DNA from 4 places in the Streptomyces sp. NPDC060366 genome. Region 2 is predicted to be linked to each of the others. Evidence: riboswitches for the same ligand, from Rfam matches in the RefSeq annotation. Region 2 holds a riboswitch; each other region holds the start of a gene.
The links. A riboswitch is a leader RNA that binds a small molecule or an ion and turns the genes downstream of it on or off. The one in region 2 is predicted to bind cobalamin.
Positions count from the first base shown of each region.

Region 1: linked by a shared signal. The riboswitch ahead of metE (5-methyltetrahydropteroyltriglutamate--homocysteine S-methyltransferase) and the one ahead of ACFWHU_RS31055 (ABC transporter substrate-binding protein) in region 2 are both predicted to bind cobalamin.
Region 3: linked by a shared signal. The riboswitch ahead of ACFWHU_RS11040 (ribonucleoside-diphosphate reductase subunit alpha) and the one ahead of ACFWHU_RS31055 (ABC transporter substrate-binding protein) in region 2 are both predicted to bind cobalamin.
Region 4: linked by a shared signal. The riboswitch ahead of ACFWHU_RS05070 (cobalamin biosynthesis protein) and the one ahead of ACFWHU_RS31055 (ABC transporter substrate-binding protein) in region 2 are both predicted to bind cobalamin.

Region 1 is NZ_JBHXDC010000005.1:386,637-393,708, reverse strand. It holds gene argB (acetylglutamate kinase) at 1-328, opposite strand, end outside; gene ACFWHU_RS16650 (DUF1801 domain-containing protein) at 495-932, shown strand; gene ACFWHU_RS16645 (SAM-dependent methyltransferase) at 954-1,772, opposite strand; gene ACFWHU_RS16640 (RNA polymerase sigma factor) at 2,276-2,887, shown strand; gene ACFWHU_RS16635 (hypothetical protein) at 2,890-3,612, shown strand; gene ACFWHU_RS16630 (exonuclease domain-containing protein) at 3,673-4,239, shown strand; cobalamin riboswitch at 4,370-4,573, shown strand; gene metE (5-methyltetrahydropteroyltriglutamate--homocysteine S-methyltransferase) at 4,733-7,057, shown strand.
Region 2 is NZ_JBHXDC010000017.1:128,598-135,669, forward strand. It holds gene ACFWHU_RS31030 (nicotinate phosphoribosyltransferase) at 1-427, opposite strand, end outside; gene clpS (ATP-dependent Clp protease adapter ClpS) at 629-934, shown strand; gene ACFWHU_RS31040 (DUF2017 domain-containing protein) at 934-1,521, shown strand; gene ACFWHU_RS31045 (amino acid permease) at 1,809-3,269, shown strand; gene ACFWHU_RS31050 (Mov34/MPN/PAD-1 family protein) at 3,384-3,797, shown strand; cobalamin riboswitch at 3,782-3,931, shown strand; gene ACFWHU_RS31055 (ABC transporter substrate-binding protein) at 3,972-4,958, shown strand; gene ACFWHU_RS31060 (FecCD family ABC transporter permease) at 4,978-6,030, shown strand; gene ACFWHU_RS31065 (ABC transporter ATP-binding protein) at 6,027-6,830, shown strand; gene ACFWHU_RS31070 (putative leader peptide) at 6,900-7,013, shown strand.
Region 3 is NZ_JBHXDC010000003.1:468,244-475,315, reverse strand. It holds gene ACFWHU_RS11065 (sugar ABC transporter substrate-binding protein) at 1-884, opposite strand, end outside; gene ACFWHU_RS11060 (GntR family transcriptional regulator) at 1,165-1,929, shown strand; gene ACFWHU_RS11055 (carbon starvation CstA family protein) at 2,117-4,321, shown strand; gene ACFWHU_RS11050 (YbdD/YjiX family protein) at 4,318-4,524, shown strand; gene ACFWHU_RS11045 (GNAT family N-acetyltransferase) at 4,623-5,147, shown strand; cobalamin riboswitch at 5,225-5,357, shown strand; gene ACFWHU_RS11040 (ribonucleoside-diphosphate reductase subunit alpha) at 5,506-7,072, shown strand, end outside.
Region 4 is NZ_JBHXDC010000002.1:50,430-57,501, reverse strand. It holds gene cobN (cobaltochelatase subunit CobN) at 1-1,422, opposite strand, end outside; gene ACFWHU_RS05075 (cobyric acid synthase) at 1,419-2,996, opposite strand; gene ACFWHU_RS05070 (cobalamin biosynthesis protein) at 2,993-3,979, opposite strand; cobalamin riboswitch at 4,099-4,246, opposite strand; gene ACFWHU_RS05065 (hypothetical protein) at 4,382-4,624, opposite strand; gene ACFWHU_RS05060 (inorganic phosphate transporter) at 4,647-5,906, opposite strand; gene ACFWHU_RS05055 (class II aldolase/adducin family protein) at 6,243-6,959, shown strand; gene ACFWHU_RS05050 (alpha/beta hydrolase family protein) at 7,053-7,072, shown strand, end outside.

The sequences.
Region 1 (7,072 bases), on a different contig from region 2:
TACCGACGGCGAAGGGCCCGTGGGCGTTGATGTGGCCGACCAACTCCCGCTGGACCCGCCCGCTCAGCACCATGCGCACGACTTCCATGGTCTCCGGTGTGGTCACCCGCAGACCTGCCTCGAACCGGGTCTCCAGGCCGAGGCGGTCGAGCATCGCGCTGATCTGCGGCCCGCCCCCGTGTACGACGACCGGGCGCAGGCCGGCGTGCCACAACTCCACGACGTCCCGGGCGAATGTCCGCCGCAGGTCGGCGTCCACCATGGCATTGCCGCCGAACTTGACGACGACGGTGCTGCCTCTTGCGGGCGTCGCGGTCCGTTCGGTCATGGTCTCCGTCTCTCGTGGTGTCCGTGGCGACGCATTGTTAGCTTAGCCTAACCTAAATGAGAAACGCCGTTGGTCGAACCGGTCACGAATGAAGAAGCGTCAGGTCTCCCGGCACGGTTAGCGTCAGAGGCACTTCACACCGATCACGACCGGGAGAGTGACAGCGATGAGCCCCAGCACCGGCTTCTCCGAGCAGGAACGTGCCGCCATCAAGGCGCGCGCCGCGGAGCTGAAGAAGGAGACGACCCGTGGCCGGGGCAACAAGGCGGCCGCCGAGGAACTCGACGTGCTGTCGAAGATCGCGGACATGGAGGCGTCGGACCGCGCGGTGGCCGAACGTATCCACGCCGTCGTCACCGCCAACGCCCCCGAACTGGCGCCGAAGCTCTGGTACGGCCAGCCGGCCTACGCCAGGAAGGGGAAGGTGGTGTGTTTCTTCCGCAGCGGGCACGTCGACAAGGAGCGTTACTCGACCTTCGGCTTCACCACCGAGGCGAACCTCGACGACGACAGCGGTCTGTGGCCCACGTCCTTCGCCGTGACCGAGTTGAGCGAGAAAACCGAAGCCACCATCGCCGCCCTCGTGAAGAAGGCCGTCGGCTGACGGCGTGCGGGAGCCCTCGGATCAGGGCTTGCGGGCGATTCCCGCATAGCAGGCGGCTTCCGCGTCCGTGACGTTCTCGGCCTGGTCCCCCTCGGTCGGGCGCCAGCGCTGGGTGGGGACGACGCCGGGGGCCAGGAGTTCCCAGCCGTCGAAGAGGCGGGCTATCTCGGCGTGGGGGCGCGCCTGGCCGGGGGTGCCGGCGGCGCGGTAGGCGCCGGTGAGCCGGGCGATTCCCTCGGGGTCGAAGTCGGGGGTGACATGGGTGATGGTGAGGGTGCTGCCCGAGGGGAGTGCCGCTTTGAGATGTTCGACGATGCCGTGCGCGCCGCCCTCGACACGGTCGTCGGTGACGAAGTGGAGAAGGGCGTTGAGGCTCAGCGCGATGGGCCGCTCGAAGTCGAGCGTGGCGGCTATCTCCGGTGTCGCCAGCAGCGCGGCAGGGTCGGTGACGTCGGCGTGCGCGTACGAGGTGTGGCCCTCGGAGTGGCTGTGGAGCAGGGCCCGCGCATGGGCCAGGACGATCGGATCGTTGTCCGTGTAGACCACGCGCGCCGCGGGGGTGACCTCCTGGGCGACCTCATGGAGGTTGGGGGAGGTGGGGATGCCCGTGCCGATGTCGAAGAACTGGGTCATGCCCTCCTGGGCGAGGAACCGCGTCGCGCGCCGCATGAAGCGCCGGTTGATGCGCGCGGTGGCCAGGAGGGAGGGGAAGGCGGCCAGGGCTTTGCCAGCCGCTTCCCGGTCGGCGGGGAAGTTCGTCGTGCCGCCGAGGTAGTAGTCGTACATCCGAGCCGAATGCGCCTGATCCAGCTTCAGGTCCACCGTGCCGTTCTCCGTCATGCCACGCCCCCAGGGGTTGTCCGGTGTCCGCGGCCCGGGTACGCGCCGCGCCGACGCCCCCTCCGCCACCGGGGTTCACTTCCCGTCGTCCGCACGGGACAACCGTGGGAGCGGGGGCGTTCCGCCGGGGCCATGGCGGCCCGTTCGGACGAACGGGAACACGTTTCCGAAACCGCCACCCGAACGTCTAAGTAGTCATACTATTACCGTCGGCGAAGATAATTGACCGAAGGTTTGCACAAGGAGCCCGTTCATCCGGTTGGCTGTCGAGTGAGACATCCCGTCTCCACCGACATCCCCTCCACCGTGGAGCGGCACGGTGCCCCAGCCCCCCCAAGGACATGCGTGGAACTCGATCGGGAAGCCCAGGCGATTCGCCTCCCGGCAACCGAAGTACGCGCCGGGGCACGCCACCTCCGCAGTCCGCAGTACGCCCCCCACACACCGTCGGGCGCCGCCCTGACGCCGGACGCGCCGACCCCCGCGTCCGAGAGCGGAACGTGATGGCCGCACCAACCCCCAAGACACGGGGCGCCAACGCCCCGAGCCCCAGAGACGCCCCCGGCGAGGACTCCCGACAGGGACGGCTGGGACTGACCTTCGACGCCTTCCACGACTACCACCGCGAGTTATGGATGCGCTACGCCCACACCCAGGTCGGCGGGCGGCCCGCGGCCGAGACCGTCGTGGACAACGCCTGCGCACACCTGAAGCGCGACTGGAAACACGCCCTCGCCCAGGAGTCGGTCTCCCGGTACGCCTGGTCGCTGCTGAAGGAAGAGACCCACCGCTGGCTCGGCGAACGCGGACTTCAGCCGCTCCTGGTCGGCACCGCCGCCTTCCACGCGGCCATCGCGAAACTCCTCCGGCACGACACCCGTGACGAGTTCACCGTCCTGGAAGACGAACTCGGCCTGTACGGCGCCATCGCGGAACTCCCGGAGCGTCAGTACGACGTCATTGTCCTGCGGTTCGTCCTCGGCGAGGACGAGGAGAATGTCGCGGAGTACCTCGGCATCGAGCTCGCCACCGTACGATCCCAGGCACAGCACGCCCGCCGCCGCCTGGCACGCGAACTCAGCCTGGCCATCGAACCGACCGAGACGGAAGGGTAGACGTGCGCACCAACGACCACGCCTCCATCGGCGCCCTGCTGGACCAGGCAGAGGTCCTCGTCGACACCTACACCGACTACGACACCGAAGCCGCCCGGCAACGGGTCGACGCCAAGGCCGCCCGCGTACATCCCGACTCCGCCACCGGCGCGCCGCGCACTCCCGCCGCGCACGAGCAGGCGGCCCGCGATCTCGACCTCGCGGTCGCCCTCATCGTCGACACCCCACAGGCGGCAACGGCCCTGGCACGTCTGGCCGATGACGACCGGCCGGACCCCGAGGGCGCGGTCGTCTTCGGCGCGCTGCTCCACCTGGCGCGCGATCACGACGCGGCCCAGTTCTGGTGGCAGTTCGCCGCGGGTGGCGGCAACCGCACCGCCGCCTTCTGCCTCTACCTCGCCCACGGTCGGCGTGCCGAGTTCAGCGACGCCCGGCACTGGCGCGCGGAGGCCCGCAGACTGACGGCCCCGGACAGCGCACAACCGGCCCCGGCCGCACGCCCGCTGCTGCCGGAGAGCATCCGCCACCAGCTGCTGACCCAGTGCCGCTCCGGCAGCCGCCCCACGCTTCCGGCCCGTCTGGAAGCGGTCATCAACCGCCTTCCCGTCGACCCGGACCACGACTTCGGTACGATCCCGCGCCCCGTCCCCACCCTGACGCGCGACCTTCCCCACAGCCACCAAGTCGCCCCGTGCGGCGGGGCGTCCGGGGGAGACGACGCGTAGTCGGCCCGACGCCGTTAATCCGGATGACTCGGGACGGTGGTCGTTCCTACCCTGACCCCCATGGACATCGAGGGGCACCTGCTGAACGTGGTCGATGTCGAGGCGACCTGCTGGGAGGGAGAGCCGCCACTCGGGCAGGTGAGCGAGATCATCGAGATCGGGCTGACGGTCGTCGACCTGCGCGCGGGCGAGCGCCTCGCCAAGCACCGGCTGCTGGTACGCCCGGCCCGGTCCGAGGTGAGCCCGTTCTGTACGGAGCTGACGGGGCTGACACCCGCCGAGGTGGCCGGGGGGCTGCCCTTCGCCGAAGCCTGCCGGGTACTGGCGAGCCACCACCGCGCGGGCCGGCTTCCCTGGGCCAGCTGGGGCGACTACGACCGTAACCAGTTCACCCGCCAGTGCCGGCGGACGGGTACGGAGTACCCCTTCGGCCACCGGCACACCAACGCGAAGGTCGCCTTCACCGCCTCCTACGGCCTGCGGCGCCGCCCGGGAATGGCCCAGGCACTGAGGGTGGCCGGCCTCCCGCTGGAGGGCCGCCACCACCGGGGCGACGACGACGCGTGGAACATCGCCGCCCTGGTCGTGCGACTGGCGGGCCGCGGAGACTGGCCCGCCGCGTCCTGAGCGGCACCGGGAATCGCGACGGCGTCGCGCCGGCACGCGCCCGCGTTCCGGCTCGTCCATTTCACCGTCCGCGATGTGGTCAACACGTGTGCGCCCGCCACTGGGCCCTCTAGGCTGGTCGGTGCAGCTGGTTCGTTCCTGTCCGCCAGGCAGGTGCGTCGTAAGAGGGAACCCGGTGGGAATCCGGGACTGCCCCGCAGCGGTGAGTGGGAACGACCGCCGTCATACGCACTGGGCCCGGACGGGTCTGGGAAGCGACGGCCAGTAGGTGTCTCGTGACCGATACGAGACGGGCCCACGAGTCCGAAGACCTGCCCGTTGCCCGTGCGTGAACGATCGCGCGCGGTTGTTCCGGTGACCTCGTGGGCGGGTCGGCGTACATATCGAGCGGCAGTCGCGCGCAACGCGCGACGTGGTCCGCACGGTCGGTCGTCCCTTCGCGCCCGCGTCCCGTCCCCGGGACTCAAGGACACATCTCGCGAAGGAGAGTTCCGTGACAGCGCAGTCCGCAGCCGCGGCAGCACGGGCCACCGTGTACGGCTACCCCCGCCAGGGACAGAACCGGGAACTGAAGAAGGCCGTCGAGGGCTACTGGAAGGGCCGCGTCGACGCCGACGCCCTCCGGAAGACCGCCGAGGATCTTCGCCGTTCGAACTGGCGGCAGTTGGCCGACGCCGGCATCCATGAAGTGCCCTCCGGCGACTTCTCCTACTACGACCACGTCCTAGACACCAGCGTCATGGTCGGCGCCGTCCCCGCGCGGCACCGCGCGGCGGTCGCCGCCGACTCACTGGACGGCTACTTCGCGATGGCGCGGGGCACCCAGGACGTCGCGCCGCTGGAGATGACGAAGTGGTTCGACACCAACTACCACTACCTGGTGCCCGAGCTCGGCCCGGACACCGACTTCTCCGCGGACCCGACCAAGCAGGTCGCCGAGTTCAGGGAAGCCCTCGCGCTCGGCCTCACCGCCCGTCCGGTCCTGGTCGGGCCCATCACCTATCTCCTGCTCGCCAAGCCCGCCCCGGGCGTGGCCGCCGACTTCGAGCCGCTGACACTGCTCGACCGGCTCCTTCCCGTGTACGCCGAGATCCTGGCCGACCTGCGCGCGGCCGGCGCCGACTGGGTGCAGCTGGACGAGCCCTCGCTCGTGCAGGACCGCACCCCGGCCGAGCTGAACGCCGCCGCCCGCGCCTACCGCGACCTGGGCGGTGCGACCGACCGGCCCAAGCTGCTCGTCGCCTCCTACTTCGGGCGGCTCGGGGACGCGCTGCCCGTGCTCGCCAAGGCCCCGATCGACGGGCTCGCGCTCGACTTCACCGAATCGGCCGCCACCAACCTCGACGCACTCGCCGCCGTGGGCGGGCTTCCCGGCAAGCGCCTGGTAGCGGGCGTCGTCAACGGACGCAACATCTGGATCAACGACTACGAGAAGTCCCTCGCCACACTGGGCACGCTCTTCGGCCTCGCCGACCGCGTCGACGTCTCCGCCTCCTGCTCCCTGCTGCACGTCCCCCTCGACGCCGGCGCCGAACGCGACATCGACCCCGAGATCACCCGCTGGCTCGCCTTCGCCCGGCAGAAGACGGAGGAGATCGCGGTACTGGCGCGCGGACTCGGGCAGGGCACCTACTCCATCACGGCCGAACTCATCACCAACCGCGCGGCCCTCGCCTCCCGGGCCGGCTCCGCGCTCACCCGCGACCCGGCCGTGCGCGCCCGCACCGCCGCCGTCACCGACGCGGACGCACGGCGCTCCCAGCCGTACACCGAACGCACCACGGCGCAGCGGGCGCGCCTCGGCCTTCCGCCGCTGCCGACGACCACCATCGGCTCCTTCCCGCAGACCGCCGAACTGCGCACCGCACGGGCCGACTTGCGCGCCGGGCGGATCGACACCGCCGGATACGAGGAGCGGATCAAGGAAGAGATCCGGGAGGTCCTGTCCTTCCAGGAGAAGGCCGGGCTCGACGTCCTGGTGCACGGTGAGCCCGAACGCAACGACATGGTGCAGTACTTCGCCGAGCAGCTGACCGGTTACGTCGCCACGAACCACGGTTGGGTGCAGTCGTACGGCACCCGTTACGTACGCCCGCCGGTCCTCGCCGGGGACATCTCCCGGCCCGAGCCGATGACGGTGCGCTGGACCTCGTACGCGCAGTCGCTCACCGGCCGTCCGGTGAAGGGCATGCTCACCGGGCCCGTCACCATGCTCGCCTGGTCCTTCGTCCGCGACGACCAGCCGCTCGGGGACACCGCCCGCCAGGTCGCACTCGCCCTGCGCGACGAGGTCAACGACCTGGAGGCGGCGGGCACCTCGGTCATCCAGGTCGACGAACCCGCTCTGCGCGAGACACTGCCCCCGCGCTCCGCCGATCACGCCGACTACCTGGCGTGGGCGACGGAGTCCTTCCGCCTCACCACCGGCGGGGTACGCCCGGACACCCAGATCCACACCCATATGTGCTACGCCGAATTCGGCGACATCGTCCAGGCCATCGACGACCTCGACGCCGACGTCATCAGTCTGGAGGCCGCCCGCTCCCACATGCAGGTCGCCGGCGAACTCGCCGCGCACGGCTATCCGCGAGAGGCCGGACCCGGTGTCTACGACATCCATTCCCCGCGCGTCCCGAGCACCGAAGAAGCGACAGCCCTTCTCCGTAAGGGACTTGAGGCCATCCCGGCCGAACGTCTCTGGGTGAACCCGGACTGCGGCCTGAAGACCCGCGGCTGGCCCGAGACCAGGGCCTCACTGGAGAACATGGTCGCCGCCGCCCGCGAGGTCCGCTCGCGACTGGCCACCGACGGCTCCTGACCCTGGGGCGGGGCG
Region 2 (7,072 bases):
TCTCCAGCAGCACGCATTCGGCGAAGGAGCCCTCGACACGCAGGATCGGCGAGCCGGGGAAGTACACGTCGCCCTCCCGGTAGCCCCAGATGTCCCCGCTGAAGCGGTAGTCGGCGAGCCAGTCGAGCGTCGGACCGTCGACGATCCCGCGCTCGCGCAGAAAGCCGATGACGTCCTCGTCGAAGCGGAAGTTCTCGACGGCGTCGAGCACGCGCCCGGTGCCCGCGACGACTCCGTAACGCCGCCCCTCGGGCAGCCGCCGGGTGAACACCTCGAAGACGGAACGGCGCTCGGCCGTCCCCGCCCGCAGCGCCGCCCGCAGCATCGTCAGCTCGTACTGGTCGGTGAAGAGCGCGGTCGAGGGAACGCCGATCCGTCGGCCGCCCTCGTCCTTCGCAAGGCCCTTCTCAAGGTCCGCAGAGTTCATACGGGCGATGCTACAGCGGATCTCGTCAGTTTGACGATTTCTAATGAACGCCCGGATCCCGGCGGGTCGGAGACGACTCGGAAGCCTCCGGGGCCGCCGTTTGTGCGACAGGCCCCTCCTGGTGGCAGCATGGGGCTGTGAGGCTGTGCATCCCGGGGCGTGTCCCGGGACCCCCGGCGGAGAAGAAGGTCGTCCCGAACCGTGAGTGTTGCCCCGACAGAGATCGAACTTCCCGAGTCGGCCGAGGAGACGTTCACCGTCCCGGAACCTGACGTGCCGTGGATGACGATCGTCCACAACGACCCGGTCAACCTCATGAGTTATGTGACGTACGTCTTCCAGACGTACTTCGGCTACTCCAAGGACAAGGCGCACAAGCTGATGCTCGACGTCCACCAGAAGGGCCGCGCCATCGTCTCCAGCGGCAGCCGCGAGGAGATGGAACGCGACGTGCAGGCGATGCACGGATACGGCCTGTGGGCCACGCTCTCCCAGGACGCCGGCTGATGGCCGGGCAGTTCGAGGCGATCCCCGGCGGTGGCGCCGCCGTCGCGCTCGACGAGATCGAGATCTCCATCCTGCGCTCCCTCGCCGTACAGCTCCTTGAGCTGATCGGTCCCGGCGACGAACCGGCCCAGGGCGAGGACCCGCTCGCCGCGCTCTTCGCGGAGGGGCCGAGCAAACCGCCGTCCGACCCCGCGCTCGCCCGGCTCTTCCCGGACGCGTACGGCTTCGGCGACGACACCGACGACGAACTGCGCGAGTACGCCTCCGAGTTCAGGCGCTTCACCGAGAACGACCTGCGGAGCCGCAAGCGTGAGGACGGTCTGGCCGTCGTCCGCAGTCTGGACGCCCTCTCCGCGTCCGGCGAGGGCGGAGCCGTACTGAAGCTGACGCCCGACGACTGCCGGCACTGGCTGGGCGCGCTCAACGACCTGCGCCTGACGATCGGCAACAGGCTGGACGTCTCCGACGAGGACGAGGGCGAGAGCCTGTACCGGCTGCCGGACTCCGACCCGCGCAAGCCGATGGTGATGGCGTACCTGTGGCTCGGGGCGCTCCAGGAGACGCTCGTCGAGACGATGATGCCTTGACGGATCCGGTGGCCCGGGGCGTGTCCGCGAAGTCCCGCCCGGCCCGTCCGTCACAGGGTCTGCGTACCTCCGTCACACCGTCTCCGGACGGACATGCTCCGTTTCCTCAACGGACACTCAACTCCGGATAACGATCCCGTCACCACCCCCGCATGCTTTGCGATTGCGGGGGAAATTTGTCCGCTTCTTCCTGTGGGCCGCGCCACAGCGGCCTCCGCTGATCGCGGCCCGGCCCGTGGTAAATCTTCACGACCACCGGCACAGGCAGGGAGAAAGGGCGCATCACCATGACCTCCCCACAGGTCGAAAACACCTCGGACAAGCCCTCCGCAGACACCTCGGAGGAGGGCTACGAACGCGGACTCGGCAGCCGCCAGGTCCAGATGATCGCGATCGGCGGCGCCATCGGCGTCGGCCTCTTCATGGGCGCCGGCGCGAACATCGCCAAGGCCGGGCCGAGCATCATCCTGATGTACGCCCTCGCCGGCGTGGTGATCTTCTTCATCATGCGGGCGCTCGGCGAACTGCTGCTCTACCGGCCGGTCTCCGGCTCCTTCGCGGAGTACGCCCGCGAGTTCCTCGGCCCGTTCTTCGGCTACGTCACCGGCTGGACGTACTGGCTCATGTGGATCGTGACCGGCATGGCCGAGCTCACGGCGGCGGCGATCTACATCCACTTCTGGTTCCCCGCGATCCCGCAGTGGGTCAGCGCCCTGGTGTTCCTCCTGGTGCTCTTCGGCGTCAACCTGATCTCCGTCAAGATCTTCGGCGAGGTCGAGTTCTGGTTCTCGATGGTCAAGGTCACCGCCATCATCGGCATGATCGTCATCGGACTCGGCGTCCTGACCCTCGGCTTCTCGGACGCCGGCGACACCGCGGCCACCGGCAACCTCTGGCAGCACGGCGGGATCTTCCCCAACGGCATCGGCTCCAGCCTGATGACGCTCCAGGGCGTCATGTTCGCCTACCTCGCCGTCGAACTCGTCGGCGTCACGGCGGGCGAGTCCGAGAACCCGGAGAAGACGCTCCCCAAGGCGATCAACACGCTGCCCTGGCGCATCATCGTCTTCTACGTCGGCGCGCTCACCGTCATCCTCGCCGTCGTGAAGTGGACCGAATTCAGCGAGGGCGAGAGCCCGTTCGTGCACGCGTTCGCCAAGATCGGCATTCCGCTCGGCGCCGGAATCGTCAACTTCGTCGTGCTGACGGCGGCCCTGTCGTCCTGCAACTCCGGCATGTACTCCACCGGCCGGATGCTGCGCGACCTCTCCGCCAACAAGGAGGCGCCGAAGGCCCTGGGCAAGCTCAACCGCCGCCGGACACCGGCCACCGGCATCGCGGCGTCCGTCGCGCTGATGGGCATCGGCGTCGTCCTCAACTACATCGTTCCCGAGAAGGCGTTCCTGTACGTCACCTCGGTCGCCACCGCCGCCGGTATCTGGACCTGGATGATGATCCTCATCAGCCATATCAAGTACCGCTCCGCCGTGGTCGCGGGCCGGCTGCCGGCGTCCTCGTTCCCGGCGCCGGGCGGTTCGGCCCTGAGCTGGGTGGCGCTGGTCTTCCTGTCCTTCGTGACCTGTCTGATCGCGTACGACTCCGACGCCCGGGTCTCGCTGTACGTCGGCGCGCTCTGGGCGGTGTTCCTGGTCGCGGGCTGGGCGCTGCTCAAGAGCCGTAACCCGGAACTCGCGACGCGCACCCCCGAGGGCCCGAACGAGCCGGAGTTCGCGAAGGCCTCCGACTGACGCCGTCCGGCAGCCGCCCGGCACCCCCCATCGGCCGCCGGGCGTCCCAGCACCCGTCTCACCAGGTGGCCTTCGTGTCTCACACGCGGAGGCCACCTGTTTATCCTTCACCTCATGCTGACCATCACCCAGGCGCTGTACGACCAGATCGTCGCCCACGCGCGGGCGGACCACCCCGACGAGGCGTGCGGCGTGATCGCGGGCCCCGAGGACAGCGACCGGCCCGAGCGCTTCATCCCCATGCTCAACGCGGCCCGCTCGCCCACGTTCTACGAGTTCGACGCGGACGACCACAAGAAGCTCGACAACGAGCTGCGCGAGCGCAACGAGGACCTGGTGGTCATCTACCACTCGCACACCGCGACCGAGGCGTACCCCTCCCGACGGGACATCGACCTCGCGATGGAGCCGTTCGCCCACTACGTCCTGGTCTCCACGGCCGACACCGACGACATGGGCCCCTTCCAGTTCCGCTCGTACCGCATCGTCGACGGCGAGGTCACGGAAGAGGACATCGAGGTCGTCTGACAAGATGACGCCGTCCAGGGCGGCAGGACCCAGGAAGCCGGTGTGAATCCGGCACGGTCCCGCCACTGTGACCAGGCCCTCCGCGCGAGCGGGGGCCCGGAAGCCAGGAACTGACCTGTCGCCCTTCTCCCACCATGCCAGGGGACGCGGAAATCCCCCGGAGGAGGCCCAGTCATGCCCTCGCGACGCCACGCCCTCATACCGGCGCTCCTGCTCCCGCTGCTGCTCCCGCTCGCCGCCTGCGGCGCCGCCCCGGACCCCGCCCGGGACGCCGGAGCACCGGCCGACGGATTCCCGTACACCGTCACCAACTGCGGTGTGAAGACCACCTTCGAGGCACCCCCGAAGCGCGTGGTCACGATGAACCAGCACGTCACCGAGATCATGATCGAGCTCGGTCTCACCGAATCCCTCATCGGCACCGCCTGGCTGGACGACGCGGTCCTCCCCGCGTACAAGAAGGCGTACGACAGCGTCCCGGTCATCGCGAAGGAGTACCCCTCCAAGGAGAAACTGCTCGCCGCGAACCCCGACTTCGTCTACGGCGGGTACGCCAGCGCCTTCGCCGCCAAGGACGGCCGCACCCGCGACGACCTCAAGGGCGCCGGCATCGACACCCGGCTCAACCTGGAGAACTGCACCGAGGGCCGGACCTCCATGGACGACGTGTTCCGCGAGGTCCAGGAGGTCGGCCGCACCTTCGGCGTCGCCGACCGGGCCGAGAAGTGGACCGCCGGGGCACGCACCACCCTCGCCACCACCGCCGCCGGGCTCGAAGACGTCGAGCCCGTCCCGGTCTTCGTCTACGACAGCGGCGACAAGACCGCGTTCACCGCCGGCGGCAAGGGCATCGGCAACGAGCTGATCCGGCGGGCCGGCGGGCGCAACGTCTTCGCCGACCTCGACAAGTCCTTCGGCGACGCCACCTGGGAGCAGGTCGTGGCCCGCGAGCCCGAGACGATCGTGATCTACGACTACGGCGCCACCACCGTCGCGCAGAAGAAGAGGCGCCTGCTGGAGGACCCCGTACTGAAGGACGTCCCGGCGATCAGGAACAAGAGCTTCGCCGTCCTGCCGCTCTCCGACGCCGTACTGGGCGTACGCGCCCCCGCCGCCGTCCAACGCCTCGCGACCCAACTCCACCCCGAGGCGGGCCTCTAGGGTCCAGGGCCTTCCCGCCATGACCTGTCGGACCCCGCCCGGCCACCGCCGGCTGCGGCACGCCCTCGTGCTCGCCTCGCTCGCCGCGGCCCTCGCCTGCGCCGTCGTCGCCTCGCTCGCGCTCGGCTCCGTCCGTATCCCGCCCGGCGAGGTCCTCACGATCCTCACCGGCGGCGCGGAGCCCAGCCCCTTCCGCACGATCGTCCTGGACGTGCGGCTGCCGCGCGTGCTGCTCGGCGCCGTCGTCGGCGCCGGGCTGGCCGTCGTCGGAACCGTCCTCCAGGCCCTCGTACGCAACCGGCTGGCCGACCCGTTCCTCCTCGGAATCTCCTCGGGGGCGTCCGCCGGCGCCGTACTCGTACTGGTCCTCGGCGTCGGCAGCGGCATCGGCGCCGGGATCACCACCACCGTCGCCATGCCGGCCGCCGCCTTCGCGGGCTCGCTCACCGCGATGACCCTCGTCTACGCGCTGGCCCGGCGCGGCGGCACGATGACCGGCGGGCGGCTCGTACTGGCCGGGGTGAGCGTCTCGTACATCCTGTCCGCCCTCACCACGCTCGTCCTGGTGGTCTCGGCCCGGCCCGAGCACTTCCAGGAAGCGCTGTTCTGGTCACTCGGCGGCCTCGGCAGCGCCCGCTGGGGCACGCTCGCCGCCCCGGCCGTCGTCCTCGTCGCCGGTACCGCCGTCCTCATGGCGCTCGCCAGACCGCTCGACCTGCTGCTGGTGGGGGAGGAGGGCGCGACCGTACTCGGGCTGGACATCGCGCGCTTCCGCGCCGCCGTGTTCGTCCTCGCCTCGCTGGTCACCGGCGTCATGGTCGCCGCGAGCGGCGCCATCGGCTTCGTCGGGCTGCTCGTGCCGCACGCCGCGCGCATGGCGGTCGGGGCCGCGCACCGGCCGCTGCTGCCCGTCGCCGCGCTCGGCGGGGCGGTCGTACTCGTCGTCGCGGACCTCGCCGCCCGTACCGTCGCCGCGCCGCAGGACATCCCCGTGGGCGTCCTCACCGCGCTCACCGGCGGCCCGTTCTTCCTGTGGCTGATGCGCCGCCGCCCCGAAGGAGCCCCGGTATGAGTGACCGTACGGCCGCCCGGCTCCAGGTCGAAGGGCTCTCCTACGGAGTCGGCGACGGACGGCACCTCGTCGACGCCGTCGACCTCACCGCCGCCCCCGGCGAGACCGTCGGACTCGTCGGCCCCAACGGCAGCGGCAAGACCACCCTGCTGCGCTGTGTGTACGGGGCGCTGCGCCCCACCCACGGCCGGGCGCTGCTGGACGGCGACGACCTGCACACCATGACCGCCAAGGCGCGTGCCCGGCGCGTGGGCACCGTCCCGCAGGACGGGCAGACCGACTTCGAGCTGACTGTTCGCGAGGTCGTCGCCATGGGCCGCTCCCCGCACCGGCGCTTCTGGGAGGCGGACACGGCGGCCGACACCGCACTCGCCGACGCCGCGCTCGACCGGGTCGGCATCGCCCCGCTCGCCCACCGTGCCTTCCCCTCCCTCTCCGGCGGCGAACGCCAGCGGGCCCTCGTCGCCCGCGCCCTGGTCCAGCGCCCCGCGCTCTTCGTCCTGGACGAGCCGACCAACCATCTGGACATCCGCTACCAGCTCGAAGTCCTCACCCTGATGCGGCAGTTGGGGGCGACCAAGCTGCTCGCCCTGCACGACCTGAATCTCGCCGCGTACTACTGCGACCGCCTGTACGTGCTCAAAGCGGGTACCGTCGTCGTCTCCGGAACCCCGGCCGAGATCCTGACCCCCGCCCTCCTGGCAGCCGTCTACGAGGTGGAGGCCGAGGTCACACCCCACCCCCGGACCGGCGCCCCCACCGTCGTCTATCTGCCCGAGCCCCCGGCCGCGTCCACCTGACGAACACGAATCGTCCATCATGCGAGATGGCATACCGGGATGCGGACCGGGAATCGATACGATGACCCCATGGTTTCCCACGACGTGAGCGACAAGACGCCCGGCGATCTGCTGGTTGCGCGGCTGCACGTCGACCTGTGCCGTCTCGCCAGCGCCATGTGTACGGTCGGCGCTGCCGCCTGAGACCGGCGGAAACGCCCGTTCCGAGCACCACCCCCCGCGCGGGGGCAGAGCCGCGCGCC
Region 3 (7,072 bases), on a different contig from region 2:
GGGTTGCCGTTGTTCTTGCCGTCGATGACGGAGCCCGACTCCCAGCCGTTGCCGTAGATGAGGGCCGCCTTCTCGTTGGCCATCACGTTGGCGTGGTCCTGCTCGTCCTTCGTCTGGTCGGCCTTGTTGTACTTCTTGACCAGGTCGATGAAGTGCTGGATGCCCTTCTGCGCCTCGGGCGAGGAGAGCGAGGCCTTCCACTCCTTGGCGCCCTCGTCGTACGTGGCGATCGCGCCGTCGTACGCGGCGACGTAGGACATGGCGGCGTACCAGTAACGGCCCGGCAGGTAGAGGCTGGAGGAACGCTTGTCCTTCTTGCCGTTCTCCGCGGCGATCTTGTCCATCGCCGCGAGCATCTCGTCCTCGGTCTCCGGCAGCGTGTCGAGGCCGGCGCCCTTCTTGAGCATGTCCGTGTTGTAGATGGCCACTCGCGCACCGGCGTAGTAGGGCACGCAGTACTGCTTGCCCTCGAAGGTGCAGGTGTCCTTCAGTCCCTGGATCCAGGTGTCCGAGTTGTCGTACTTCTTGGGATCGACCTCGGCCACCGCGCCGTTGAGGATGTACTGCATCGTCTCGGTGTTGCCGAGCTCGACGACGTCCGGGAACTTGTCGCCACCGAGGGCGGTGTCGAGCTTCTTGGCCTTGTCCGCCCACTGCTGGTACTGGACATTGACCTTGACGTTCGGGTACTTCTCCTTGAACTGCGCGTTGACATCCTTGACCAGTTCCGGCCAGGTGCTCTGCGCGTCCACCATCAGCCAGACGGTGACTGTGTCCTTACGGTCTTTCGGGTCCTTCGCCGAACCGCTGTCGTCCGATCCACACGCCGCGACCGAGAACATCATGCCCGCGACGCCGATCGCCGCGATGAGCTTGCGCTTCACGCCACCCTCCTCAGGGATTCCTGCAACCCCCTCCCCACCGCGAAGACTTACGACGAGTACCACCGGGGCTGGGACCTGGTCTTTAATGGTTTAGACCAGTACGGGGAGCTTGGCCTAGACCTTTAGGGGTGTCAAGGGTGTATAAGAGGGCTGTCGTGTCCGTTATCGGACCGACACCTGGATCGGGGAGACGACCCGCGACCGGACCGTGCCACCATGTGAGCCGCAACAGACGGAGGAGCCGGTGACGGCAGCAGCGCAGGAGTCGGGAAGGCAGACCATGGCCACGGACGGGGGCGGCACCGAGACCGAGAACGGGGCGGCGACCCGTACCGCACGCGTGCCCAAGTACTACCGGCTGAAGCGGCATTTGCTCGACATGACGGAGACGCTGCCGCCGGGCACGCCCGTACCGCCGGAGCGCACCCTGGCGGCCGAATTCGACACCTCGCGCACCACCGTGCGCCAGGCGCTCCAGGAGTTGGTCGTCGAGGGCCGGCTGGAGCGGATCCAGGGCAAGGGCACGTTCGTGGCCAAGCCCAAGGTGTCGCAGGCGCTCCAGCTCACCTCCTACACCGAGGACATGCGCGCGCAGGGCCTGGAGCCCACCTCGCAACTGCTGGACATCGGCTACGTCACCGCCGACGACACGCTCGCCGGACTCCTCGACATCACCGCCGGCGGGCGCGTGCTGCGCATCGAACGGCTGCGGCTGGCGAGCGGCGAGCCGATGGCGATCGAGACCACACACCTTTCGGCCAAACGCTTCCCCGCGCTGCGCCGTTCGCTCGTCAAGTACACCTCCCTCTACACGGCGCTGGCCGAGGTGTACGGCGTGCACCTCGCGGAGGCCGAGGAGACGATCGAGACGTCGCTGGCGACACCGCGCGAGGCGGGGCTGCTGGGGACGGATGTGGGCCTGCCGATGCTGATGCTCTCGCGGCACTCGATCGACACCGCCGGGGAGCCCGTGGAGTGGGTCCGCTCGGTGTACCGGGGCGACCGGTACAAGTTCGTGGCGCGGCTGCGCAGACCGACCGACTGACACCGGCCGGCCGACTGCCGAAATCGGCGGAAGCCCACGTCAAAGGGCATGTTCGGGAACCGACGCAGGAGTACGGAACGCACACTGTTGCCGTACCGATATGCGGACGGGGGGTGACGCGTGCCGAAAAGGTCCCCTAGATTTCCTGCGAGTTTCAGCAGGTGATCCAGTGAGGGGACGACTCGCCATGCCAGAGCCGGCACAGCCAAGTTCCGCACCGAAATCGTCCGGGCGTCTCACGCCGAAGTCGATCGTCATATGGGCGCTCGTCGCTCTGGTGGGCGCGGTCGCCTGGGGTGTCCTCGCGCTGTCGCGCGGTGAGGAGATCTCCGCGGCCTGGATGCTGGCCGCGGCACTCGGTTCGTACGCGATCGCCTACCGCTTCTACTCCAGATTCATCGCCCGGCGGGTCCTGAAGGTCGACAAGACACGGGCCACACCCGCCGAACGGCTCGACAACGGTGTCGACTTCCACCCCACCGACCGGCGCGTGCTCTTCGGCCACCACTTCGCGGCCGTCGCGGGCGCGGGACCGCTCGTCGGGCCGGTGCTGGCCGCGCAGATGGGTTATCTGCCGGGCACGATCTGGATCGTCGCGGGTGTCATCTTCGCGGGCGCGGTCCAGGACATGATCACGCTGTTCTTCTCCACGCGCCGCGACGGCCGTTCGCTCGGCCAGATCGCCCGCGACGAGATAGGCCCGTTCGGCGGCGCCGCCGCGCTCATCGCGGTCTTCCTCATCATGATCATCCTGCTGGCGGTGCTGGCACTGGTCATCGTCAACGCGCTCGCCGACTCGCCGTGGGGTGTCTTCTCCATCGCGATGACCATCCCGATCGCGCTCTTCATGGGCGTGTATCTGCGGGTGATGCGGCCGGGCAAGGTCAGCGAGGTCTCGCTCATCGGCGTGGCGCTGCTGCTGCTCGCGATCGTGGCCGGCGGCTGGGTCGCCGAGTCGTCGCTCGCCGACACCTTCACGCTGGAGGCCGGCACGCTGGTCATCTGGATGATCGTGTACGGCTTCCTCGCGTCCGTACTGCCCGTCTGGATGCTGCTGGCGCCGCGCGACTATCTGTCGACCTTCATGAAGGTCGGCACGATCGCGCTGCTGGCCATCGGTGTGGTCGTCGCGATGCCGACGATGAAGATGGACGCGGTCACGGAGTTCGCGAGCCGCGGTGACGGTCCGGTCTTCGCCGGATCGATGTTCCCGTTCGTCTTCATCACGATCGCGTGCGGCGCGCTGTCCGGTTTCCACTCACTCATCTCCTCGGGCACCACGCCGAAGATGGTGCAGAAGGAGACCCAGATCCGGATGATCGGGTACGGCGCGATGCTCACCGAGTCGTTCGTCGCGATCATGGCGATGATCACGGCGTGCATCATCGACCCGGGTCTGTACTTCGCGATCAACTCCCCCGCCGGAGTCATCGGCGGCACGGTCGAATCCGCCTCCCAGGCGGTCGCCAACCTCGGCTTCACGATCTCGCCGGACCAACTCGCCCAGGCGGCGAAGGACGTCGAGGAGTCGAGCCTGCTGTCCCGCACCGGCGGCGCGCCGACCTTCGCGCTCGGCATGGCGGAGATCTTCTCGTCCGTCATCGGCGGCGCGGGGATGAAGGCGTTCTGGTACCACTTCGCGATCATGTTCGAGGCGCTGTTCATCCTGACGACGGTGGACGCCGGTACGCGCGTCGGCCGCTTCATGCTCCAGGACATGCTCGGCAACGTGTACAAGCCGATGCGCCAGGTCAGCTGGAAGCCGGGCGTCTGGTTCGCCAGCGCCGTGGTCGTCGGCGCGTGGGGCTACTTCCTCTGGGTCGGCGTGCACGACCCGCTGGGCGGCATCAACCAGCTCTTCCCGCTGTTCGGCATCGCGAACCAGCTCCTGGCGGCGGTGGCGCTCGCCGTCTGCACGACGCTGCTGGTGAAGTCCGGACGGCTCAAATGGGCCTGGGTGACGGCGGTTCCGCTGGCCTGGGACGCGGCGGTCACGCTCACCGCGAGCTGGCAGAAGATCTTCTCCGAGGACCCGAAGGTCGGCTTCTTCAAGCAGCGCGAGGTCTACCAGACGGGCATCGACAACGGCGAGGTGCTCCCGCCGGCGAAGACGATGGACGACATGCACACGGTCGTCACCAACTCGACGGTGGACGGCGTGCTCTGCGCGCTCTTCGCGATCCTGATCATCGTGGTCATCGTGGACGCGGGACGGGTCTGCTACAAGGCGATCCGGCACCCGGAGAGCGTGAAGCTCTCGGAGACGCCGTACGTGAAGTCGGAACTGGTCGCACCGGCGGGCATGTTCCCGACGAAGGAGGAGAAGGCGGAACTGGCGGCGGCGGAGGCGAAGGCGTCCGCCGGGGCGGGTGCGGGGACGGGCTCGTCATGACCTCCGCGGCGAAGGTGCGCCACGCGGTGGGCCGGATCCGCTGGTACGTACGGGAGTTGACGGGCGAATCGGCGTACGACCACTACGTGGCCCACACCCGCGCCTGTGACCCGACGGCGGAGCCTGTGACGCGCCGGGCCTTCGAACGGAGCCGCATGGACGCGCGCGAGGCGGACCCGAGGGAAGGGTTCCGCTGCTGCTGAGCGGTGACTGAAGGGCCGCCGTTCCCCTGCGGGGAGTGGCGGCCCTTCGTCGTGCGGGGTCAGTGCGGCCGGTCCTCGTCGTGTCGCACACTGCATGGATGGATCAGACGACACGGCCGGCGACCGACTTCACCATCAGAGCGGCCGAGCCCGCCGAGTACGACGCGCTCGGCGAGATAACCGCGCGCGCCTATCTGGACGACGGGCTGCTGGACTTCGGGGATGGGGACCCCTATCTGGCGACCCTGCGGGACGTCGCGGCGCGTGCCGAGGGGGCCGAGGTGCTCGTAGCCGTCGGCGGGGACGGGCGCGTGCTCGGTGGGGTGGCCCACGTCTCCGGACCGTCCGCGTGGGCCGATCTGGCCGGGGACGGGGAGGCCGAGTTCCGGATGCTGGCCGTCGCGTCCGCCGCGCGCGGGCGGGGTGTCGGCGACGCGCTGGTACGGGAGTGCGTGGCCCGCGCACGGGCCACCGAGGGGTGCGTACGGGTGCGGCTGTCCACCCAGAAGGCAATGCTGGGCGCCCACCGGATCTACGAGCGCCTGGGCTTCGTACGGACCCCGGAGCGCGACTGGTCTCCCGTCCCGGGGCTGTCCCTGCTCACCTACAGCCTGGAAATCTAAGGCGTTTCGGGGTCGATCCAGGGCAAGGCTGAACACCCACGACACAACATGTGGGGGGTGCCGTCGCCAACGAGCCCCACATGTATGCTCAAGTCTGCTGTCGCCGCAGGAGAATCCGGTGGAAATCCGGAACTGTCCCGCAACGGTGTGCTGTGGTGCGCTTTGTCGCGCCCGTGAGTCCGAGCACCTGCCGACGGCGCATCCGGCTCGACCGATCCGGGTGCCGAGACGTCCGGGCCCCGAGGCTGGGCCGGTGGACGCCGCGCCGCGCGCTGCCCGTTTCCGGGACGGCGTACGCGGGCGTGCGCCGCCGTGCCCCCTTCCTCGTGGCCCAGAGCCGAGCGAGGGAGAGCACCACGTGACCATCGCGCCAGCCGATCCGGCTTCAGCGATCTCAGAGCGGGGACGGGACACGGCCGTACCGGCCGACGGACCCGGTACGAGCCTTCTGCGGCTCCTCACCGACCTCACCGCCGACCTCGCCGACACCGACCCCGGCCGGGTCGCCGCCGCCGCGCTCCGTGGCCGCAACGCCGCCTCGGACGAGGCCGAGTTGCGCGAACTCGCCACCGAGGCCGCCGCCGGGCTCATCTCCGAGGACCCCGCGTACTCCCGTCTCGCCGCCCGCCTCCTCACCCGCACCATCGCGGACGAGGCCGCCGGCCAGGGTGCCGTCTCCTTCTCCTCCTCGGTCGCCGTGGGCCACGCGCAGGGTCTGATCGCCGACCGTACGGCCGCGTTCGTCACCCGCCACGCCGCCCGCCTCGACGCGCTCTTCGACCCCGCCGCCGACGACCGCTTCGGCTACTTCGGCCTGCGCACCCTCTTCAGCCGCTATCTGCTCCGGCACCCGATCAACCGCGATGTCATCGAGACGCCGCAGTACTTCATGCTGCGCGTCGCGTCCGGGCTGGCCAAGGACGACTCCCCGGCCGCCATGGACGAAGTCGCCGCGCTGTACGGCCTGATGAGCCGGCTCGACTACCTTCCCTCCTCACCCACGCTCTTCAACTCCGGCACCCGCCACCCCCAGATGTCGTCCTGCTATCTGCTGGACTCCCCGCTGGACGAGCTGGACTCCATCTACGACCGCTACCACCAGGTGGCGCGCCTCTCGAAGCACGCGGGCGGCATCGGCCTCTCGTACTCCCGTATCCGCGCCCGCGGTTCACTGATCCGCGGCACGAACGGGCACTCCAACGGCATCGTCCCGTTCCTGCGGACGCTGGACTCCTCCGTCGCCGCCGTCAACCAGGGCGGCCGGCGCAAGGGCGCGGCCTGCGTCTACCTGGAGACGTGGCACGCGGACATCGAGGAGTTCCTGGAGCTGCGCGACAACACCGGCGAGGAGGCGCGCCGTACGCACAATCTGAACCTCGCGCACTGGATCCCCGACGAGTTCATGCGCCGGGTCGACGCGGACGGCGACTGGTCGCTGTTCTCGCCCTCCGACGTGCCCGAGCTGGTCGACCTGTGGGGCGACGACTTCGACGCGGCGTACCGGGCGGCCGAGGCGGCGGGCAAGGCTCGCAGGACCATCCCGGCGCGTGAGCTGTACGGCCGCATGATGCGTACCCTCGCGCAGACCGGCAACGGCTGGATGACCTTCAAGGACGCGTCGAACCGTACGGCGAACCAGACCGCCGAGCCCGGCGCCGTCGTGCACTCCTCGAACCTCTGCACCGAGATCCTGGAGGTCACGGACGACGGCGAGACGGCCGTCTGCAACCTCGGCTCGGTCAACATCGGCGCGTTCGTCACCGAGGGCGGCGAGCTGGACTGGGAGCGGCTGGACGACAGCGTCCGCACCGCCGTGACCTTCCTCGACCGGGTCGTGGACATCAACTTCTACCCGACCGAGCAGGCCGGCCGCTCCAACGCCAAGTGGCGCCCGGTGGGCCTGGGTGTGATGGGCCTCCAGGACG
Region 4 (7,072 bases), on a different contig from region 2:
GATCATCACCACGACGTTCCCGAACCGGAGCGACGCCAGCACGATGTCGTCGCCGTCCACGTACAGCGAGCCCGGCGGCTCGCCCCAGTGCTCCAGCATGCTCGCGCGCAGCCCAGGCTCCAGCTTGTCGAACCAGGCGCGGTAGTCGGCCAGCGGCACCCGCGCGGGCGCCACGGCCAACTGCTCCTCGGTCAGCCACTCCACGTCGTGGCCACCGGCGTTGATGAGCCGGTGGATCAGCTCGTCACCGTTGTCGGGGTGCCCGTCCGCGCCGTCCCCCACCGCGTAACCGGCGTCGCGCAGGGCGTCCAGCACCCGTACCGCCGACGCGGGGGTGTCGAGACCGACCGCGTTGCCGACGCGTGAGTGCTTCGTCGGGTACGCCGTGAAGACCACGGCCAGCTTCTTCTCCGCGTTCGGCTTGTGCGCGAGCCGCGCGTGCCGCACCGCGATCCCGGCGACCCGGCCGGCCCGCTCGGGGTCGGCGGCGTACACCGGGACCCCGTCCGGGCCCTCCTCCTTGAAGGAGAACGGGACCGTGATCAGCCGCCCGTCGAACTCCGGGATCGCGACCTGCATCGCCGCGTCCATGGGGGACAGCGCGGCGTCCGACGCGTCCCAGGCGGCCCGCGACGACGTCAGACAGAGCCCTTGCAGGACGGGCACGTCGAGATCGGCCAGCGCCCCGATGTCCCACGCCTCGTCGTCGCCGCCCGCCGACGCGTCCGACGCGCGCGTGCCGCCTGCGGCGAGGACGGTCGCGATCAGCGCGTCCGCCGCACCGAGCCGTTCGTACAGGGCGGGATCGGCGCCGCGCAGTGAACCGCAGTAGACGGGTAGGGCGTTGGCGCCCCGCTCCTCGACGCGGTCGCAGAGCACGTCCACGAAGGAGGTGTTCCCGGAGAGATGGTGCGCGCGGTAGAAGAGGACCGCGACCGTCGGCCGGCCTTCCACGGAGGCGCGCTCGCCGTGCACGCCCCACTCGGGCATCGTGCGCGGCGCCTCGAACCCCTCGCCGGTGAGCAGCACGGTGTCGGAGAGGAACCGCGCCAGCTCCGCCAGGTTCTCCGGCCCGCCCTCGACGAGATAGCGCAGTGCCTCGGCCACCACACCGGCGGGCACCGACGAGTCGGCCATCAGCTCCGCGTCCGGTACGGACTCGCCGCCCAGCAGCACGGTCGGGATGCCGGACGCGGCGAGCGCCGCGAGACCGTCCTCCCAGGCGCGCTTGCCGCCGAGCAGGCGTACGACGGCGATCCGCGCGCCCGCGATCAGCGCGGGCAGGTCCCCGTCGGGGTCGACGCGGTTCGGGTTGCCGATGAGATACGGGGCGCCCGAGGCACGGGCCGCCAGCAGATCCGTATCGGCGGTGGACAGCAACAGCACGCTCGGTGCGGGGCTGTTGACAGGCGCGGTGGTCATGGCGCTCCAGGTGCGATGAAGGGAAGTCCTGACGGGGCGCCCGACTCGATCAGTCGCAGCAGCGCGTCCGTGTCCGCGTGTTCTTCGATCAGATCTCCGAGGAGGTCGAGCTGCTCCTCGCGCAGCGTGGCGAACGAGGTGTCGGGGGCGGGTACGTAACGGCGCCCCGCCGCCGTGGCCACGGCGCGCAGGAAGGCGCGCCGGAAGCCGTCGCTCTCCAGCGAGCCGTGCCAGTGCGTACCCCACACCTGGCCCGAGCGGCACCCGTCGAGGCGGCGTCCGCCGCTGTCGAGGAGGAACGGGTCGCCGCCTTCCACGGAGGCGACGCCGTGGTGGATCTCGTATCCCTCGACGCGCTCGCCCAGCGCCTCGCCGACGGGCCGCGCCAGGGTCTTCTCGCGGGCGAACTCGACGCGTACGGGCAGCAGTCCCAGTCCGGCGACGGCGCCCGCGCGGGACTCGACGTCGTCCTCGATGTGCTCGCCGAGGAGTTGGTAGCCGCCGCAGATCCCGAGGACCGGGCGACCCTCGGCGGCGCGCCGCAGCAGCGCGTCGGCGAGACCGCGCTCGCGCAGCCAGGCCAGCGCGCGGACCGTGCCGCGTGTGCCGGGGACGATCACCAGGTCCGCGTCGGCGATCTCGTCGGGGCGGTCCACGAACCGCACCACGACGCCCGGTTCGGCCGCCAGCGCGTCCACGTCGGTGAAGTTGGACATCAGCGGCACCGCGCAGACGGCGACCCGCAGGACCTCTTCTCCGTACGGAGGTGCCACCACCGACTCGCGTACGGCGCCGCGCAGCGAGACCCGCAGGCCGTCCTCCTCGTCGATGCCCAGACCGTGCCGGAAGGGCAGCACACCGTACGTGGCGCGGCCGGTCAGCCCGCGCAGCATCTCCAGACCCGGCTCCAGCAACGACACGTCGCCGCGGAACTTGTTGACGAGATAACCGGCGATCAGCGCCTGGTCCTCGGGGCTCAGCAGCGCCGTCGTACCGAAGAACGACGCGAAGACGCCGCCCCTGTCGATGTCGCCGACCACGACGACCGGCAGCCGGGCCGCCCGCGCGACACCCATGTTGACGATGTCGGTACGCCGCAGATTGATCTCGGCCGGACTGCCGGCGCCTTCGCAGATCACCGCGTCGTACGTGCTCCGCAGCTCCTCCAGGCACTCCACGACGGTGCCGAGCAGCGTCTCCTGGCGGCCGGGGCCCGCGCCGTCGCCGTGGTAGCCGCGGGCGCTCAGTTCACCCACCGGCCGCCCCATCAGCACCACTTGACTGCTGCGGTCGCTGCCGGGTTTGAGCAGGACGGGATTCATCAGCGCCGTCGGCTCGACGCGCGCGGCCTGCGCCTGCATCGCCTGCGCCCGGCCGATCTCGGCGCCCTCGCGCGTCACGAACGAATTCAGCGACATGTTCTGCCCCTTGAAGGGCGCCACCTTCACGCCCCGGCGTACGAGCCAGCGGCAGATGCCCGCCGTGACGACGCTCTTTCCGGCGTCGGAGGTGGTGCCCGCGACGAGCAGCCCGCCGCCGCGCCTTCGCCCTCCGCCCATCGACCCCTCGCTCATCGGGCCCTCCTCTTCAGGAGGTTGCCGGCCAGCAGCCGCCCGGCCACGCAGACGCCGAGCGCGAGCGCGCCGACGCGGCGCGACAGCCGGACCGCCCGCTCGATGTCGGCCACCTCGACCGGCCGTCCCCCGCCGCCCAGGACCGGCCGGTGCTCGACCCGTCCGCCGTACGCGAGGGTGCCGCCGAGCCGCACGCCCAGCGCGCCCGCGAACGCCGCTTCCACGGGGCCCGCGTTGGGGCTCGGATGGCGGCCCGCGTCGCGCCGCACCACGCCGAGCGCCCGCGCGGGCGCGCCGCCCGCCACCGCCGCCAGCGCGGCCGTCAGCCGGGCTCCCGGCCAGCCGGCCACGTCGTCCAGCCGCGCCGAGGCCCAGCCGAAGCGCAGATGGCGCGGCGAACGGTGCCCGACCATCGCGTCCAGCGTGTTGACGGCGCGGAACGCGACCAGCCCCGGCACCCCGCCGAACGCGCCCCAGACCAGGGCTCCCACGACGGCGTCCGAGGTGTTCTCGGCGACGGACTCCACGACGGCGCGGGCGATCTGTTGCTCGTCCAGGCTCTGCGGGTCCCGCCCGCACAGCCGCGGCAGCCACTCCCGCGCGACCTCCACGTCACCGGCCGCCAGCGCCCCGCCCACGGCGCGCGCCTCGCGCCCCAGCGACGTACCGCCCACCACGGTCCAGGTGACGGCGGCGGTCAGGACGACGGACGCGGCCGTACGGTCCCGCAGTCCGCGCGAGACGAGAGCGGCCACCCCGGCCGCACCCCCGGCGCACACGACGGCGTGCAGCGCGCCCCAGCCCCGGTGGTCATGCCACAGCAGACGCTCGACGGCGCCCGCGACCCGCCCGAAACCCGCGACCGGATGGCCGCGCCGGGGGTCGCCGAGGAGCCGGTCGGCGAGCAGACCGGCGGCGGCGCCGTACGCGAAAACGCTTCCCGGGGCCGGTACTTCACGGCCCGCCGAATACTCGGCACGCATCGCTCAGCCCGCCGATACGCCTCGGGAGGTTCTCGGGGGTCTCGTACTCACAGCACTGGACGCGACAGCTGAACCGCAGCCGGGCATGGCGACATGTCCTCACTCAGGGTCCGCGCCCTGGTTCGACGTGATGCGGCGACAAGAGTTCCTGGCTCCGGGAGACATGGCTGTCTCCCGTCACAGTGGCGGGACCGCGCCGGATTCGCACCGGCTTCCTCTTCGCTGTCGCCGTATTGGCCTCGGCAGTCCACCACGCGTGCGAACCCCCGTCAACCGGGCTTTGACCTGCGGCGGGGCAGTGTGCTGAGGCCCACACGGCGCGGCTGCCCACGGGACCGGAACGCGGCTGAGGGGGGCGACCCGGTCCGGGCCACCCCCCTCAGCCGTGCTCGATCGTCCCGCTCAGGCGACGATCATGTAGATCCCGTACGACACGGCCGCCAGGCACAGACCGAAGCAGACGTACGCGCCGGTGCGGGCCAGCGCCGCGGAGCCGGAGCCGGTGGAGCCGGAGGCCGTGGCCGACGCGCCCGACGCGCCCTTCGAGAGCCCCACGATGCCCAGGGTGAACAGACCCACCAGAGCGATGGTGGCCACGAGACTGACGCCGAAGACGGAGCCGAGCGCCGCCCAGTCGATGTTCATGCTGAAAGTGTCCTTCGCTTCGTCAGACCGTCGCGGTCCGGGCCGGTTCGGCGGTGGGTTCCCCGGGGCCCGGGGCCGGGATGGTGGCGGCGATCTCCGACGCCGGGCCGCCCACGGGGGGCGGGGTGACGGCGGCGATGGCGGCGGTCACGACACCCACGGGCTCGGCGGCGGCCGGCTCGTCCGCCTCGTTGACGTTGGTGTGGTCGACCGGCTGACGGCGCGACGCCAGCCAGATGACCGCCGAGAGACCGACGAGCAGCGCGGCCGTGACCGCGACACCCCACGGACCCTGCTTGGTCAGGAACTCGGCGCCCGCGGCGACCAGACCGGCGGCCGGCAGCGTCAGCCCCCAGGCGATGAACATCCGGGTGGCGGTCGACCAGCGGACGACTCCGCCCTTGCGGCCGAGGCCGGCGCCCATCACGGCACCGGAGCAGGACTGCGTGGTGGAGAGTGAGAAGCCCAGGTGGGAGGAGGCGAGGATGACGGTCGCCGCGCTGGTCTGGGCGGCGAAGCCCTGCTGCGGCCGGAGGTCGGTGAGGCCCTTGCCCATGGTGCGGATGATGCGCCAGCCGCCGAGGTAGGTACCGAGCGCGATCGCGACACCGGCGGAGACGATGACCCACATCGGGGGGTTGGAGCCGGGGGCGAGGACGCCGCCGGTGACCAGCGCGAGGGTGATGACACCCATGGTCTTCTGCGCGTCGTTGGTGCCGTGGGCGAGGGAGACGAGGCCGGCCGACGCGATCTGTCCCGCGCGGTAGCCCTTCGCCGTGTCCTTCTCGTCCGTGTTGCGGCCGATGCGATACGTCAGCCGGGTGGCCAGCATCGCGGCCAGACCGGCCACCAGCGGCGCGGCGAGCGCCGGGAGCAGGACCTTGGTGACGACGACCCCGCCGTTGACACCGGAGGTGCCGACGGACATCAGCGTGGCGCCGATGAGTCCGCCGAACAGAGCGTGGGAGGAACTCGACGGAAGGCCGAGCAGCCAGGTGAACAGGTTCCACAGAATGGCGCCGACGAGCGCCGCGAAGATGACTTCGGTCTGGATGCCCTGTTCGTTGATGAGCCCGCCGGAGATGGTCTTGGCGACCTCGACGGACAGGAACGCGCCGACGAGGTTGAGCACGGCGGACATCGCCACCGCCGTCTTGGGTTTCAGTGCGCCGGTCGAGATGGTCGTCGCCATCGCGTTGGCGGTGTCGTGGAAACCGTTCGTGAAATCGAACACGAGAGCCGTCACGATCACGATCGCGAGCAGCAGCGTGATGTGTTCCATTTACCCAGGCAATCGTTTGACGTCAGTGGCCGTTCAGGAACGTAGGGATGCTGAGTGAACGGAAGATGAACTGAGGCAGGCGTTGCGGTGACTCCCAACAGAGTGTGGTCGCTCCGCTTGTGAACGGGTGTGTCACTCCCGGTGCCGGGGGCGCCACGCGGATTCCGCTCGACCCGTGCGGCGCCCCGCCCCCGCTCCGATTCCGCCCCGATTCCGGCCCCCTGCCGGGCATCCGGCGCGGCCCGCCCGCCGGGGTCGGCGGCGGGGAGAGATTCACCTCACCGAGGGACCCGCGGACCCCGCGAACTCCCTTGCGCCGACTGGCAAAATCGCCGCATGACGGAAACCGGACACACGCACGGACACGACCACGGGAGCGGGCACGGGCACGAACAGGGGCACCCGGACGGGCCGGAGATCGAACAGGCCTGGCGGGACCTCGTCGCGACCGCCCGCCGGAGCGCGGCCGACGGACTGGTCGTCGGCACCTCGGGCAACGTGTCCGTACGCGTCGGGGAGCTCGTCCTCGTCACGCCGAGCGGAGTGCCGTACGACCGGCTGACGCCAAAGGACACCGTCGCCGTCGACCTGGACGGCCGGCAGGTCGTCGGCCGCCTCCGGCCCACCAGCGAGCTGCCGATGCATCTGGAGGTCTACCGGAACTCCACCGCCGGCGCCGTGGTGCACACCCACGCCGTCCACGCCACCGCCGTCTCCACCCTCGTCCCCGAACTCCCGCTGATCCACTACATGGCGGCGGACTTCGGCGGGCCGGTCCGGGTCGCCCCGTACGCGATGTACGGCACCGACGCCCTGGCGGAGCACATGCTGCGCGCGCTGCGCGACCGCACGGGCTGTCTGCTTCAGAACCACGGCACCCTCACCTACGCGGACACCCTGGACAAGGCGTACGACCGCACGGCACAGCTGGAGTGGATGTGCCGTCTGTGGCTCACCGCCACCTCCGTCCCCGGCCGTACGCCGGCCCTGCTCTCCCGGCAGCAGGTACGGGACGTCGAGGAGCAGCTCAGGGGCTACGGCCAGCGCGGCTGACCACGCGGGATCGGCCCCCCGCGGGCCGCCGGAACCTCACCCCGGACGCCCGCTCCACTGGCCGTACCGGCCGTCCGTACCGACACTGGGGGAATGCGCCCGGCCAGAGCGAC